Linked DNA regions of Priestia megaterium. The protein of the gene in region 1 interacts with the protein of each later gene in a pairwise test. Links are inferred from orthologs where the notes say so. Each region holds a gene or a part of one and is shown on either strand. Other genes may lie near its edges. The genes, in order: CEQ83_RS01060 and CEQ83_RS19445.

Evidence for each region.
Region 2: the proteins of CEQ83_RS01060 (region 1) and CEQ83_RS19445 interact in binary tests that used the Bacillus subtilis proteins (3 or more experiments, as listed by UniProt). The link is inferred for Priestia megaterium from one-to-one orthologs.

The regions. Positions count from the first base shown.
Region 1 is NZ_CP023317.1:190,591-193,999, reverse strand. What follows is about bases 419-3,383. They hold CEQ83_RS01060 (anti-sigma regulatory factor), read right to left. Parts: upstream 2,120-3,383; coding sequence 1,718-2,119; downstream 419-1,717. Other genes in these bases: CEQ83_RS01050 (RsbT co-antagonist protein RsbRA), read right to left, coding at 2,482-3,318; CEQ83_RS01055 (STAS domain-containing protein), read right to left, coding at 2,123-2,479; CEQ83_RS01065 (PP2C family protein-serine/threonine phosphatase), read right to left, coding at 694-1,704; CEQ83_RS01070 (anti-sigma factor antagonist), read right to left, coding at 419-634. Also shown: anti-sigma B factor RsbW, read right to left, coding at 1-305; more of CEQ83_RS01070, read right to left, coding at 302-418. UniProt on the Bacillus subtilis protein: Provides the crucial link between the upstream module (communication of environmental stress) and the downstream module (integration of the environmental signals with signals of energy stress) that compose the signal transduction pathway controlling the sigma-B factor.
Region 2 is NZ_CP023317.1:3,783,492-3,795,641, forward strand. Bases 5,425-8,318 are described here. They hold CEQ83_RS19445 (serine/threonine protein kinase), read right to left. Parts: upstream 7,342-8,318; coding sequence 6,508-7,341; downstream 5,425-6,507. Other genes in these bases: CEQ83_RS19435 (phosphatase PAP2 family protein), read right to left, coding at 5,425-5,515; CEQ83_RS19440 (sporulation protein), read right to left, coding at 5,751-6,521; CEQ83_RS19450 (hypothetical protein), read right to left, coding at 7,348-7,602; CEQ83_RS19455 (DUF2515 family protein), read left to right, coding at 7,720-8,318. In the rest of the region: CEQ83_RS19415 (FtsW/RodA/SpoVE family cell cycle protein), read left to right, coding at 141-1,307; CEQ83_RS19420 (SulP family inorganic anion transporter), read right to left, coding at 1,553-3,001; deoD (purine-nucleoside phosphorylase), read right to left, coding at 3,216-3,920; CEQ83_RS27250 (hypothetical protein), read left to right, coding at 4,115-4,267; CEQ83_RS19430 (hypothetical protein), read right to left, coding at 4,319-4,642; more of CEQ83_RS19435, read right to left, coding at 4,889-5,424; more of CEQ83_RS19455, read left to right, coding at 8,319-8,781; CEQ83_RS19460 (YozD family protein), read right to left, coding at 8,840-9,010; CEQ83_RS19465 (hypothetical protein), read right to left, coding at 9,276-9,962; CEQ83_RS19470 (YozE family protein), read right to left, coding at 10,193-10,408; CEQ83_RS19480 (acyltransferase family protein), read left to right, coding at 10,817-11,854; dat (D-amino-acid transaminase), read left to right, coding at 11,976-12,150.

The DNA.
Region 1 (3,409 bases):
TCATAAGGTCCTATATGTTCCTTAAGCTCTTCAAAATTAAAGCTTTCGCCTTTATCGACCACCATGATTTCTAAACGGTCATCAAATAAACCAAAACCTACTCTCACTTCACCATTTTCTTCACTCTTGTAAGCATGCTGTACGGCATTTGTACATGCCTCACTCACAGCAATTTTCATATCTTCAATTTCATCATAAGAAAAACCCATCCGGTTCGCTACACCAGACAGCGTCAGTCGAATAATCGCTACATAGTCTGGCTTAGCAGGAATCTTCATCTCAACAAAGTCATAAGGCTGTTTCATTTTACGCCACCTTCTACTTGTGAATTCACGTTTAAAATGTCTGTGAGGCCCGTAATATCAAATAAGCGCTTGATGCGCTCTGATACACCAACAAATTTCAAAGAGCCGTTATTTTTCTTATTGGCTTTTAACAATGCAATAAATACACCTAGTCCTGTACTATCCATGTATGATACATCGGTTAAATCGACTATAATTTCCGGTTCAGTATGTTCAGTAATTTCCATGAACTTTTCTTTTAGCTTAGGTGCTGTATATGCGTCAATCTCTCCAGCCAGCTTAATACGATATGCTTGACCGTCCTTTTGTATATCTATTTTTAAATTCATCGTATTAGTAGACCCCCTCTAATTTTGTGCTATCTTTTCTGTACCCTTATTTAGAATACTTAAACTAAACTCTTCAAAATAATCAATGTAAAGTCATCTCTCAATTGAAAATGCTGTAATTTTTCCAGCTCTTTATATACAGATTCTACAATTTCTTGAGGAGACAAATGCATGTATTTTTGAATTAATTTTATGATGTCCAATCTTTCGATAAATCCTTCTTCAGTTCTGCATTCTGTTACACCATCTGTTAACAGAACAATCATATCGCCTTTTGAAAGCTGCTGCTCGTACTGAAGATATTTCACATGGCGATCGACTCCTAGCACGAGTCCTTTTGCTTCCAAATCTTCAAATGAATCAGCTTTGGCATCATAATAAAAGCCTGGCTCATGCCCTGCAGATGCATAATCAAATAAGTTTGTCTCGGGATTATAACTTCCGTAGAACATCGTAATAAACATACTTGGATCTACGTTTCTCTCTACAATATTATTCAAGTTCTCCAATACGTAACTTGGATTTTTTCTTGAGTCCGGTAAGCTGTCCATTGCATACTTGATCATAGACATACACATTGCAGCTGGAATTCCTTTTCCGATCACATCGGCAATGGCAATACTTAATCCACCGTGCTCTTCTTCTACAAAGTGAAAATAATCTCCGTTCATCTGTTTAGCAGGTACGCTAATCGCGCCAATTTCTAAAGTTGAACTAGCCGGAACCTTTGTCCCTAACAGCGTCTGCTGGACGTTAGCGGCAACTTCGATTTCAGAACGAAGTTCCCGCTGCTTATTTTTTAATGTTTGATGCTCACGAAGAGCAAGACCGTAGCTAATCATTACCTCAAGTAAAAAGTCCAGAGAATGCAGCACTTTTTCTGGAATATCAGAATAAATTTCTTCAATCACTTCTTTATGAATGCTCACAATATCTTCTGGCGATATTTCATTCTCTAAAGATTTTCTACTTAGTTTTTGTCCTTGATACAAAATTTGTTCATTTTGTGTTTGGATATAGTTCCCCAAAATATCTTTGTATAAATCTCTCATCTCTTTATCAAAAGACATTATCTATTTCCTCCTACCGGAGCCACTTAACTGCTTTAATCTCAGTACCTTCTCCGACATTTGTTTCGATGTCAAACTCATCCATCAATCGTTTTACCCCAGGAAGCCCAGCTCCTAGTCCACCCGATGTTGAGTATCCATCTTCCATTACTTTGCGAACGTCGGGGATACCTGGCCCTTCATCTGTTGCTACGACAAGAAGACCGTTTTTTCCTCCACGATTTAATTTCTCAATATAGATTTGACCCTTACCCGCATATAGGTAAATATTACGAGCTAATTCAGAAATGGCGGTTGTAATACGAGCTTGGTCAACTGTTCCAAACCCTAGCTCTTTCGACACATTTCTACCTAATTGGCGTGCCGCTACGATGTCCCATTCTGTTACGATTTTTACGCTGGATTGGAATTCCATATACTAATCCCCCAATTCCGATTGGAGTTTCTCAAGACCTTTTTCTAAATCGAGTGCAGTAAGAACATCGTTTAGGCCAATCCCTAACTCAACAAGTGTAATAGCTACTGCAGGCTGGATACCTGTTAATACTACTCTGGCCCCCATCAAATTAGACATGCTAACCACGTCACCTAACACTTTTGCGATGAATGAATCGATCATATCAATTGAAGTTAAATCGATTACCACTCCTTTTGCTCCAGTTTGATGAATTTTACTTAGCAAATCTTCTTGGAATTGAATAGCCGTTTGATCATCCAGCTCCCATTGAATGGATACCAATAAGTAGTCGTACAATTTCAAAATGGGTATTCTCACGTTTATTCCTCCGATTCTATATCAACTATTTTCCGCTCAGTCATTTCTAACGCAAACTCTACACCTTTTTTTAATGAGTTTTTCGTAATAATTTCATTTAAGTTAATACCTAAGTTCACAATAGTCTGAGCAATTTCCGGACGAATTCCTACTAACAAACACTTGGCTCCAACCAAACGTACGGCTTCAGCAGCTTGAATGATATGATGGGCAACCATCGTATCCACTACTGGTACTCCGGTAATATCTATTAATACGACCTCTGATCGGTGCTTTACGACACCTTGCAGTAAGTTTTCCATAATTTTCTTTGCACGATCGGTGTCAATTGTTCCCACAAGCGGCATTACCGTAATTTTATCAAATACCGGTATTAATGGAGCAGACAATTCTTGAAGTGCAACTTTTTGCAACATAACTGTATTTTCCCACGAGTTGGAGTATTGTTCTACTATTTTGTTATAAATAGGGCTTAACCACTTGTCAAACCGATAGAATAATTCAGAATGAGTTTGATCAGCCTTTACATGTTCACTGTTTACATACCCTTCAACCACTACATGACCCAAGTTACGTACACCCTGTGTCAAATAAGCAAGAGGCCATCCTAAACTCACAACTCGTCCTACTACTTCCTCTAGTTCCTCTGCAAAATTTTCCTGATCACGGAATGCTTTTGCCAAAAGTAAATTTACAAAATCAGAGCTTACATTTACGTACACTTGCTCGGATACAATGTTTTTAATCCGCTCTGTTTCCACATCATTCATTAACACTAGCCATCGATCAAAAATTTCTGATTTATGATTTTGTATATAATTGAATAAATCTTGATTCATGAGGTCCTCCTTGTGAGTCAATACACTCATTTATATCTATATATATATTATCATTTTTAAAACGTTTCTTATTACAATATACGTTTACTGA
Region 2 (12,150 bases), 3.6 Mb from region 1 along the record:
CTTTTAGCAAGTCTATATTCAAAGCAAAAACTGCAAAGCGGGGTTAGTGCGACTCTTCATTAATCGACTTTGCATTAAAAACCAGCATTTTTCTTTTATCATAAAGAAAGAATGAGATTTAATAGTGACAGGTGAATAATATGGGTGAAAATCAAAGAAATGTTAGTAGATTTGACTGGAACTTGGCTTTCCTAATCTTCCTATTGTTTTGCGTAAGCGTTGTGGCAATCCATAGTGCTGAAAAAATTGGGCAGTATGATAAGAACTTCGTAGCGCAACAAGTTGTTTTTTATATTATTGGAATGGTGATTATAGGATTTGTCATGCGTTTTGACTCCGATCAGCTTCAAAAGCTAACGTGGGTTTTTTATGGATTTGGGAACTTTTTATTGCTTCTTTTACTAGTGGCTCCTTCAAGTATTGCCAGAGAAATTAACGGGGCAAAAAGTTGGTTCACACTTCCCGGCTTCTCGTTGCAGCCATCAGAGTTTATGAAAGTGTTTTTGATTATCACACTGAGTACGGTCATTGTTAAACACAATGAAAAATATCGTATCCGAACAGTAAGAGAAGACTTTTTACTGCTTGGTAAACTAGGCGCTGTACTTGCTTTACCTTTATTGTTAATCATGCAGCAGCCTGACTTAGGTACCGCTCTTGTGTTCTTAGCAATCACAGTTGGACTTGTATTTGTTTCAGGCGTAAGCTGGAAAATCATCGCGCCTGCATTTTTAGGTATTACAGCGGTTGGTTCTGTTATTTTGGGACTTGTTGTTTATGCACCTAACTTATTAGAAAAGTATTTAGGGGTTAAGCAATACCAATTTGGACGTATTTATTCTTGGCTTGATCCTGAGTCGTATAGTTCCGGAGAGGGCTATCATTTAAAGAAATCGTTAGATGCGATTGGGTCAGGAATGGTAAACGGTAAAGGGATCGGAAATGGAGTTGTCTATTTGCCAGAAGGACAGACCGACTTTATTTTTGCGGTTATTGGAGAAGAGTTTGGCTTTATAGGCGCCAGCATTGTTATTAGTCTTTTCTTCGTACTCGTTTATTACTTGATCAAGCTAGGGCTTGAAACAAAAAATGAATTCAATTCTTACTTATGTGTAGGCGTTATTTCAATGCTTACGTTCCACGTATTTCAAAATATCGGTATGACCATTCAAGTCTTACCTATTACCGGAATTCCACTTCCTTTTATTTCATATGGAGGTAGTTCACTGATGGGGAACATGTTTGCAATGGGTCTGATGTTTGGAATCTCATGGCATCACAAACGCTATATGTTTGGAAATGATTAAAGAGAGACAATGGTCTCTCTTTTTTCTTTTATCTCCCTATTAAGCATGCTACAATAAAGAAAACGCTTTCAAAATCTGTTTTAAAAGGAGTAGATATGCATGCTTGATTACCAATATCGTCGCAAAGCCTATGCTATTTTGTTAAAACAGACATCCGCACCTTCATCTACAACTTCTTTTTCCACCTGGCTCATACAGCTACTAAAACGAAACAAGTAAAAAAGGTGTGCTACTGCACACCTTTTTTACTTGTTCGACAGCGACGTTAAGCCAATCTGCCTAACGATTTTTTTACTGTCTTCATTTAATCCTTTTACAATAACCTTTTTATTCAATCGCTCATACTTATCGATAATTTTTGAGATGCCGATCACGGCCGATTGATCCCATATATGAGAAGAACTAAAATCAATAATGATGGTATCTGGGTCTGTTTCATACTGAAATTCATCCATAAAGAAACTGATGGTAGCAAAAAATAATTGCCCTGAAACCCTGTATTGCTTCATATTGCCTTCTTTTTGTGAAGTTGTTTTGATTTTAGCCATCTTCCAGCCAAATACAATCGTACTTAAAACAATACCTACCATTACTCCTAATGCTAAGTTATGTGTAAACAATACGATAACCACCGTAACAACCATTACAATGGCATCCGATAGCGGATATTTCGTTAAGTCTTTAAGGGACTGCCAATCAAATGTACCGGCAGCTACCATAAACATAACGCCTACAAGAGCAGCCATTGGAATTTGTTTAACAACATCGCCAAGCACCATAATTAAGAACAATAAAAAGACTCCGGCGACTAAGGTAGATAACCTTCCACGTCCCCCTGATTTTACATTAATCATAGATTGTCCAATCATGGCACAGCCAGCCATTCCTCCAAAGAAACCTGTTACAATATTAGCAATGCCTTGACCGCGCGCTTCTTTATTTTTATTCGAAGGCGTATCTGTAATTTCGTCCAGTACCGTTGCCGTTAGCATAGATTCAAGTAGGCCTACAATCGCCAAAGGAAGCGAATAAGGTAAAATGATGAGCAGTGTCTCCACTGATAAATCAACCTTTGGAAAGTGAAGAACCGGCAATGAACGCGTAATATTCCCCATATCTCCTACCGTTTTTAAATCTAAATGAAAGACAATCGCTACAATCGTCATCAAGACAATCGCAACAAGCGGAGATGGTATTGCCTTGGTCATGAGCGGAAATAAGTAGACGATGAGCAGCGTTCCGGCTACCATTGCGTACATCATCCAATTTGCTCCTTCAAAATGCGGAAGCTGTGCGGTAAAAATCAAAATACCGAGCGCATTTACAAAGCCAATCATCACTGTTTGAGGAAGAAACGATAAAAACCTTCCTACTTTCAAAACACCAAGTAAAATTTGAATAATTCCGGTTAAAACAGTAGCTGCAAATAAATACTCAATGCCATGATCTTTGACTAAGTTAATCATCAATAAAGACATTGCTCCTGTTGCAGCTGAAATCATAGCTGGTCTTCCACCTGTAAAAGCAATCACAATTGCCATACAAAAAGATGCATACAGACCAACCATAGGATCGACACCGGCGATAATGGAAAAAGCAAGGGCTTCTGGAATAAGCGCAAGAGCAACTGTCATCCCTGACAAAATGTCTGCTCGAACATTTGAAAACCACTGCTGTTTAATACTTGCCATCATGATGGTTTATCACCTCTTATGAATTTTTTATACGATTTTCGACTTTCACGAAAATCAAGGCCGTTTTTAACGTATCAAATCGTACCATACAATTTCCTATTTGGAAACAATTAATTTTCGCAAATAAAAAGACGAGAAGCTTGATTGCTTCTCGTCTTTTTATTTGTTACGCGGCAGCATTTCGCTTCCATTCAGCAAATAAATGAAATTATGTTCATTCATTAATTGCTGCTTCAAGCGCAACAACAATCATATCGTTGAACGTCGTTTGACGTTCTTCTGACGTTGTTTCTTCACCAGTGAAGATGTGATCACTTACTGTTAAAACCGACAAAGCATTACGGCCGTATTTAGCCGCTAGCGTATACAGAGCCGTCGTTTCCATTTCAACTGCCAATACGCCGTGAGCTGCTAATTTTTCTAGCTGGCCGTCTTCATTGTAAAATTGATCAGATGTAAATACACTTCCTACTTTTAACTGAAGGCCTTTTTCAACACCTGCATCGTAAGCGCGCTTTAATAAATCAAAGTTAGCTGTCGGTGCGTAGTCAATAGGACCAAATTTAACGCGGTTCATTTGTGAATCACTTGACGAAGACATGGCTAAAATAACGTCACGTACTTTTACATCTTTTTGGATTGCTCCGCATGTACCCACGCGAATTAGGTTTTGAACACCATATTCATTCATTAGTTCATTTACATAAATAGCAATCGATGGTACACCCATTCCCGTTCCTTGAACAGAAACGCGCTTTCCTTTATATGTTCCTGTAAATCCAAGCATACCGCGCACTTCGTTATAGCAAGTTACATCTTCTAAAAACGTTTCTGCAATGTATTTTGCACGAAGTGGATCACCTGGAAGTAAAATTGTTTCTGCAATATCACCTTGTTTTGCCCCAATATGTACGCTCATTTCGTACCTCCTATATGTAAAAAATCTTACGCTTTCACTATACCATATTGTATCCCTTGCATGTCTATTTACTTCTAACATTATGCGTCAAAAATAAAAAGACATACTGCCCAAAAAATGGCGTAGTATGTCTTTTTATATAAGGGTACGCTAATAGCGCAAGGGATTTACTAACTTTAGCTGAGGTGATATGTATGGGGAAAAAACATCGCAACCGAATTAATTCGCCTAAAAAGAATAATCACATTCCAAAAGAAGCAATTATAGCAGAACATGAAGCCCATGGAGATGAATATTCAGCAACAAACCGAAAAAATGGCCCTGGTCATCATACTCGTGATTACTAAGAGTCAACATATAAATAAAAAGCGGCCAGATAGGTCGCTTTTACCTTATGTTTAACGTACATGCAGGCGATTCACTTTTTGCCATCCGTCTGTCCATAGCTTGTAGTAATACTTCCCTCGAGTACCTTCATCAATTAACAAAATATCGCCTGTGCTAATAAATCTCGCATCACAATCTTTTGGCAAATTATCAGCAATATTAAACATCTGAAATACTTGTGTTGCAGCGTCTTGATGATCGAATGCTGTAATCGTTAGACGATGGACAGGCTTATATCCGCGCTTTTCGCCTTTTTCTTCTGTTTGCATAATGGTTACATCATATTCTGTGCTAATATTAAATTGTTTTTTTATTGTGGTCCACACACTCAACATTCTTCCCTCCACCCAAAAGCAAGTATTTACTCTTTTACGTTATGTATTCTTATATAATTAGTGATAAAATCCGAAAATCCTTTATCGAATCAAAACGTTTTTTGTCGAAATTACTAGTTTCTCCTTATTAAACATGTACATAAAATATTTGTTTCCCATTTTATCATTAGTTGTTTTTGAATGGATGAATCAATAGACCTACTTAAACAAAATGAAATATTAACGAAAAAAATGTAACCATTGCTCCTATTTTTGGTTATATAGGCGCTTAGAAAGGAGGTAGACTCCTAATGACCAAGCAAGTCCTACACAATATCCTGCTAGTATATCCGTTAAAAAGTGTACGCCTAAATACAAACGGCTAAATCCAATTAATAAAATAATAATAGCAATTACGCATGCAGCTGCCGTTTTAATAGCCCTGCTTCTTGTATACATCCATATTAACAAAAGCACTCCGCTGTAAAACGCCATTGAGTTCATGGCATGTCCGCTCGGAAAACTATAGTGAGAGGCGGGAACGACTTGACTCCAATCAGGTCTTGGTCTTGCAAAAATCTCCTTCAATCCCCAATTTAAAGCGCGAACTCCCCAAAAAACAAGCGTGATATATAAAGCGAGCAATCCTTTTCGTTTATAAAGAAGAAATACTATAATGGCAAACCATATTGGCGCAGTGACATACCAAGATCCTACAGTTGTTATAAATATGATGATGGGTGTTAACGTATCCGTCCTCCATCCTTCAATGGTATGAAGTACATTAAAGTCAAGCTGTTTCACCCAAGGTGTATTAAACGTAAATAAAATGAGTAAAAAGAAAGCTAAAAGCGATACAATAAATAGAGAATATTTTGTAGTGCGATTTACCATTTTTTATTTCCTCCAACCTATTAAAAGAAAAAGCATGTAGCGTGCTACATGCTTTACTTATTCACACGTTTTGGCTGAATATAGTCTTCCGGCTTGGGAGCTTGATGAACGACAAATTCAGCCGAAAATTCCTCTTTTGCATTTATTTTTTTCGTTTGTTTTGATTGCGGCATATACCTCTCTCCTTTCTTTTTACTGTCTTTAATATACGAAAAATAAAGGAGAGCTATGCACGTTAGCTATAGCGTGAAATAATATTGGTTAATCTATTTTTTAACTGAGGAATTTCTTTTTCAGAAACATGAACATGAACGAGCGACTCATCTGCATCCAGCATTTCAGATAAAAACCCCCCAAACCCTCTGGCCCGTCGATCTACTTCTATAAATAAATCGTAGTCATGTAAGCCGCTCGGCTGCACGATGATTTCAATTTCATCTACTTTCCCAGCGTACACTCCACCGCTTGGAACAAATTCAAATTCTTGAACAAAAGGAAGTCTTTTTCTCATCCTGCGAGGAGCTTCTTCGCACTCGACTTGGCGCAAGCGAAAGCCAAGCTGTTCCATCGCTTCAATTGTGCTTGTTACCATAAGGTTAGGGAGCACTTTTACATGATCAATATCCGACGGATCAACCGCATCTTTAATATCGAGGCTCGTCGCCACCCACACTCGGGTTCTCCCTAATGTAACAGGCGTATCATCAGGCAGCTGAAAGGTAAAAGGAATAGACTTGGTTTCAGATGGTTGGATCGTAAACGGGTCGTTAATCTTAAACGTATTAAGTTCAATGTCCTGCTTGTATTTTTTATCGTCTCTTTCTTTTACATAGGTTGTGAATAGACGCAGATAGATGCTGTCAATTTTCTGCTCAACATTTCCGCCGTACACTTCAACAATCCCTTCAATCGTTTCACCAGCACGAAATTCATCATTGACAAGCTTAGCATCCACTCGCGCTGCACCAATTCCAATGCGGGCTAACGCTTTATTAAATAGCGCCATGCTTTTCCCTCCCCGAGTTCTTACTATTTATATAGTCATAAATGTCTTTTTGTAAACTTTTAATACTTTCATACGCTTCATCTGCTCTCAGCATTTTTTGAATGATGGTTTTAATGGGCGCCGACAAGCTTAGCTCTTGTTCCCAGCTTTTTTCTTGTTTATCCGTCGGCTCATAACCAGAATACAATAAAAATAAAAGAAAATGACCAAGCGCATAGATATCGCTTGCAACCGATGTTTGTCTCATAAACTGCTGTTCTTCTATAAGGCTGCTTGTTTCTTCATGAGCTCCCAAAAATCTTGCAAGACCAAAGTCAATAACATAGATGGTCCCGTTAACATCAATAATGTTTGGAATACGAAGATCACGGTGAACGATTCCTTGCTCATGAATAACGGAAACTACTTTTAGAATATCAAGTAAAATGTCAAGCGCTTTTTCTTCTGTATATACGCGCTTCTCTTCAAAAATTAAATCTTCAAACGTTTTTCCTTGAATCAACTCCATCACTAGAAAACACCCTTCATCTATTTCAACAGCTTCATACAGCGAAGGAATTTGAGGATGATCTAGTTGAGACAGCAGTTTTGCTTCATAATGAAAAGACTTCAGCCCCTGAGGCGTGCGCTGCTTCGTTTTGCGGAGCTGCTTTATTACTACCTCTTTTTGTTGCACAATGTCACTAGCAACATATGTTATACCATAGCTCCCCATTCCCAGTACATTTATGATTTCATAGCGCTCACAAATGACTGTTCCTTTTTTAAAAGGACGGTCAACTAGCCAGCGATGAAAGTGTTTGAACATTCGATTTTTCATTCCAAATCAACTTGAGAAAAAGCTTGAGAAGAAGCTTCCGCTTTTGCGTTTACGCTTGTAATGGTGATGACCATATTTTGAATGACTGTGGCTGTCATAATATTTGCTTCGTTTATAATCGCTACTGCTGCTATGGTGACGCGGACGTCTGTGATGATGATCACTGCTGCTGTAGTGGCGTGGACGTCGGTAGTGTCGATCACTGCTGCTGTAGCGGCGATGTTTAGATCCAGTTAATGATTCAAATATTTTTCTGAACATAAAGAAAACCTCTTTTCTTAACATTTGTTACCCTTTATACGTACGAAATGTTATAAAGGTTTCAAAAAGTCCCTTACCCTTTTTTAAAATAGTTAAACGTTTCAAAGGAGGCTTAACATGACTTCTACTGACACAAATCCCCTCATTAGATTGGAGGATGTTCTTCGTCTGCAGCAGATGATGCAGCACAAACCTCCTGCTATTCTCCCGCTCTCTTTTATTGGAGAAGATGTAAAATGGATTAAAGAAATTCGAAGAAAAGTAAAAAAAGCTAATCAAAACAATGTTACACGTACACAAGCTTATTTGGACTATTATCAAAAACACCCTGAAATTCACTGGGCTCTTTTAGCACACTTAGTTTCACGAAACGGCGGCTATTATATGACAGATCTCTCCACTACCTTAATAAAATCCCTGCTTTCATCAGAGAAACAGCACGCATACTTCTTGTTTTTAGAACATTCCAACTCAGCGATATTTCATGATGCTTACGCTCAGCTGTTACTCTATGAAAAAAGCAAAGAGCAAAACAGCAATCTGTTTCATTTACTCCCCGCCTTTCACATATCTTCTTTTATGAAAGCTGTTTGGAATGACTTTTGGCAGCACAGAAACAAAACGCTCTTATCAATAGCCCTGATTGTGAACGAACAGTATCATATCGAAAAAAATGTTCTCTTTAAAAAAGAGTTTCAGCGTGATGTTCTTAACTCTTGGCAGTTTCACACTCAAAATTTTCTCGGTATGACTCAAATCGTCTTTCCCTATTATTCAGGTAATAAAATTGATTTATGTGGAACGAAAGTCTACCATTTTGAGTCTGTGATAAGACGGATTGAAGTGGGAAAAACCCTATACGTTCTTCTTTTTTATTCAAACTTGCATGATGCTATTTATACCTTTAGCCTTAAACACCCTCATACAGGGTCTCGAAGCGATTATAATTCAGATATATTTACAAATGACAGAACTCATTCCAAAAAGCTCTATAGCCCGACTTTAACTATGAGCTGGGGAGACCGCGTACATCTTTTTTTAAGAAAAGAAGATTGGTTTGAAGACGAAAGCATATTTTCTCTTCTTGACTCTATTCCCGCTTCTTCAGTTAAAAAAATTCCCCTTCAGCATCATATAAAAGTGCAATCCGCTATAAAAGCTGCTAATCCTTTTTCATAACCGCTGTCTCATAAACAAAACGACGAGTTTCCCCGTCGTTACAGATGTATCTATCTTTTTATTCTTCATCTTGCTCATCAATAATACATTTATCAATGAGATAATCAAAAGTTATATCCGCTAATTCGCCTAGCTCTTCTTCAGCGGGAACATAGCCTCGCTTGACTAGTTCATTGTAAAAGAACTCCGCAATTTCTTCCGTATCAATGACCACTTCGATTTCTTTCACAATATCACTCCTTATCCCGTTTGAACGGATTAGCGTACCTTATTTTTCTTAAAAATAGGTTCACTCCATCTTCTCCTTGAAGTTTTACCTTATACACATTTATGAACAATTTGGCAATAGTATGTCTAAAATTTCAGCAGTTTAAATAGAAAGGTAATTATACCCATTCTTTTTTCATTACCATCGCCGTATACACAATAAAAGATAGCTAAGAGAGATGTGATGATCTATCTCGGCTATCTTTTATTTATTAGGCATCTACCTGCTATTTTCCTTGTTCGGATTTTGCTATCTTTTTTAAATGTTTCAGCACTAAGTTCATGACTTCAGCGTATTCTTCATCTTCAAAAAGCTCATACAAAAATTTATAATCATTGTACACATCTAAAAGACCGTTTATAATCTCATGCTTTTCTTTAGTTAACCTCACTTCTTCTTTTTCAGAACCGTTTTGTTTTTTCATCTTTGGTAGCAACTCCGTCTTTTTAATTTCTTTACCTAAATACAACATATCAACACTTTGAGCGTAATTTTCTGTTTCCTCATGAGGAGTTACGAGAATGAGTTCTTCTTCACTAGCCTCAAGCCATTCTCCATCTGTTACACGTGACAATTCATAGACAATATCTTCCCATGAATCCTCTTTATAACGCCATATTTCTGTTCGAATACCAATGATTTTAAATAACTCTTTTCCATAATTAAAAACCTGGACGATATCGCCGAAGAAAAATTTATATTCAAGCTCTACTCTTTCCTGTACTAATATTTGACCTTCATATTCTTCTAGAAGCTCAATTGTATCTTCTAAAAAAAGACCTTCACTATGGTTGATTTCGTATACAAAAATCCCATCCATCACTTTTATATCGGTAATAGTGCCAACGGTCCCGTATATTGTTACAACGACTGTTTCACCAATTCCGTATTTAGGTTTTTTCTTCCCTGCCATCGTCGCACCTCCTTAGTAAACATACACCTACTGAAAAGTTACAATATTATATGCAGTAACTAAAAAAGGGGAAGTATAACATCTTTAGAACCAAGCCTTTATTATCTATTGCCCTCTATCATTTTTTTCTGCTTATTGTACAGGCTAAGGAAAATAAAAAGATCCGAACGATTCATCGTTCGGATCTTCCTTCAACTAAAATACTGTTGTTCTAGCCTCTTTTTATTTTCTCACGCATTATTTTGATAAAGCTCCCATGCTTCATCAAATACGGTCATACTTGATAAATAATGTCCGTTGAGCTCTAAATAAGAACTCAGTTCGTCATAGTCTGTTGAAGATTTCGGGAAGCTGTGATCATCATAAGCACTTCGCGCAAACTCTCCCATTCGATCATGTTTTTTATTTGATCGGAATTTCATTATATAGTGATAAAAGGATTTCATCGTACTCCCCCTCCAGCGGTATGTGTATCTTTTCTATCATTTTTTCAAGAAATCTACAACTTTCTTCTGTGATATGTAGATGTCGAACACTGCAATATGAGTGTTTTACTGGACAAAAAATATTAAATTCATGTTACAGTTGCAAAACAAATTTCACTATTAGCGTAACGAATAAATATTGTTATATCAATATTTTTCTTTTTTCAAAAAGACATTTGTAACAAAAACACATCGTTTTTATAACAAAAGCGTTGATTCGACAGGTTTCTCAAGCCTTTATGTAATTGCAAAAAAGAAGAATTCATGTTTTAATTCCGTAGTGAAAGGTTATTCTAACAATAATCGCCATTTAAATAAATCTTGTTGGTGGGAGGTTTACATCAGCATATGTTGAGGAAAAATAATACTATGAATACTCGAAATGCTTACTTTGATAATGCTAAATTCGTATTAATTTTTTTAGTTGTATTTGGGCACATGATTTCTCCGTACCGAACAGATAGCAGCGGAATGCTGTCCATTTATCACTTTATCTTTATTTTCCATATGCCTGTCTTTATTTTACTAGCAGGTTATTTCTCGAAAAATTTCCATAAAAAAGGATATTACAAAAAAATATTTACAAAGGTGGCTCTTCCTTACTTAGCTTTCCAAACGATCTATACTCTTTATTATAGTGTGCTTTATACAGATGAAACGTACACGCTTCAATATTTGGTTCCTAGATGGGCAATGTGGTTTCTACTGAGCTTAATTTTTTGGAAATTAATGCTTCCTTTCTTTGCAAAATTCCCAATGTGGATTAGCTTAACTGTCTCTATTTCGCTTGGACTTGCAATGGGCTTCATTGATATTGACGGATTTGATAAAATTCTAAGCATTAGCAGAATGTTTGTCTTCTTCCCGTTTTTCCTTTTAGGCTACTATTTGTCACAGCGACAAGAGCCTTTTACAAATCTTTTGACAGCGCGAAATCGAATCATTGCATCCATCGTATTACTAGTTACATTAATTGGAAGCTATTCTTTCTTAGACGACACGGCTTACACAGATATGCTGTATGGAACGAACACGTACGACAATGTGGCCGAATTTTTAATGCGCGTTTCTCACTATGGAATTGCTTTTCTTGTATCTTTTGCCTTTATGGCTTTAATTCCAACGCGCGGTTTTGCTTTAACAAGCATTGGACAGCGATCACTATACGTGTATTTATTGCACGGCTTCATTTTAAAATGGTTCTTTACAACTGACTTCTCAAAAAGTCTAGAGCCAACATCATGGGGTATTATCGTCTTAATCGCACTGTCCATTTTAGTAACGATGCTTCTTGGCAGCCGTATTGTCGATTGGTTCATCACCGGTACCAAGCTCATCGTTCAGTTTGTTACACCTAAAAAAGCCATTCAGAAATTTTCATTAGCATTCAAACGTACGTTTTCATAAAAGTCATACTCCTTTAGGAGTATGACTTTTTTCATTTTCTTTAGAGAAACCAAGTAAATAATTTCATTTTGCTGAATTTTATGTTAACGTTTTAATATCTAAAGGAAGGGAGTTTTTCAAGATGGAATTAGCATATTATGCTGGAGAGTTTAGAGATATTAACGAGGCTGTTATTCCAATTGATGAACGCGGTCACCAGTTTGGAGACGGTGTTTATGAATTTATTCGTGTATACAAAGGAGTTCCGTTTTCGATTGAACGTCACTTAGACCGCTTAGAAAGAAGTGCAAAGGCAA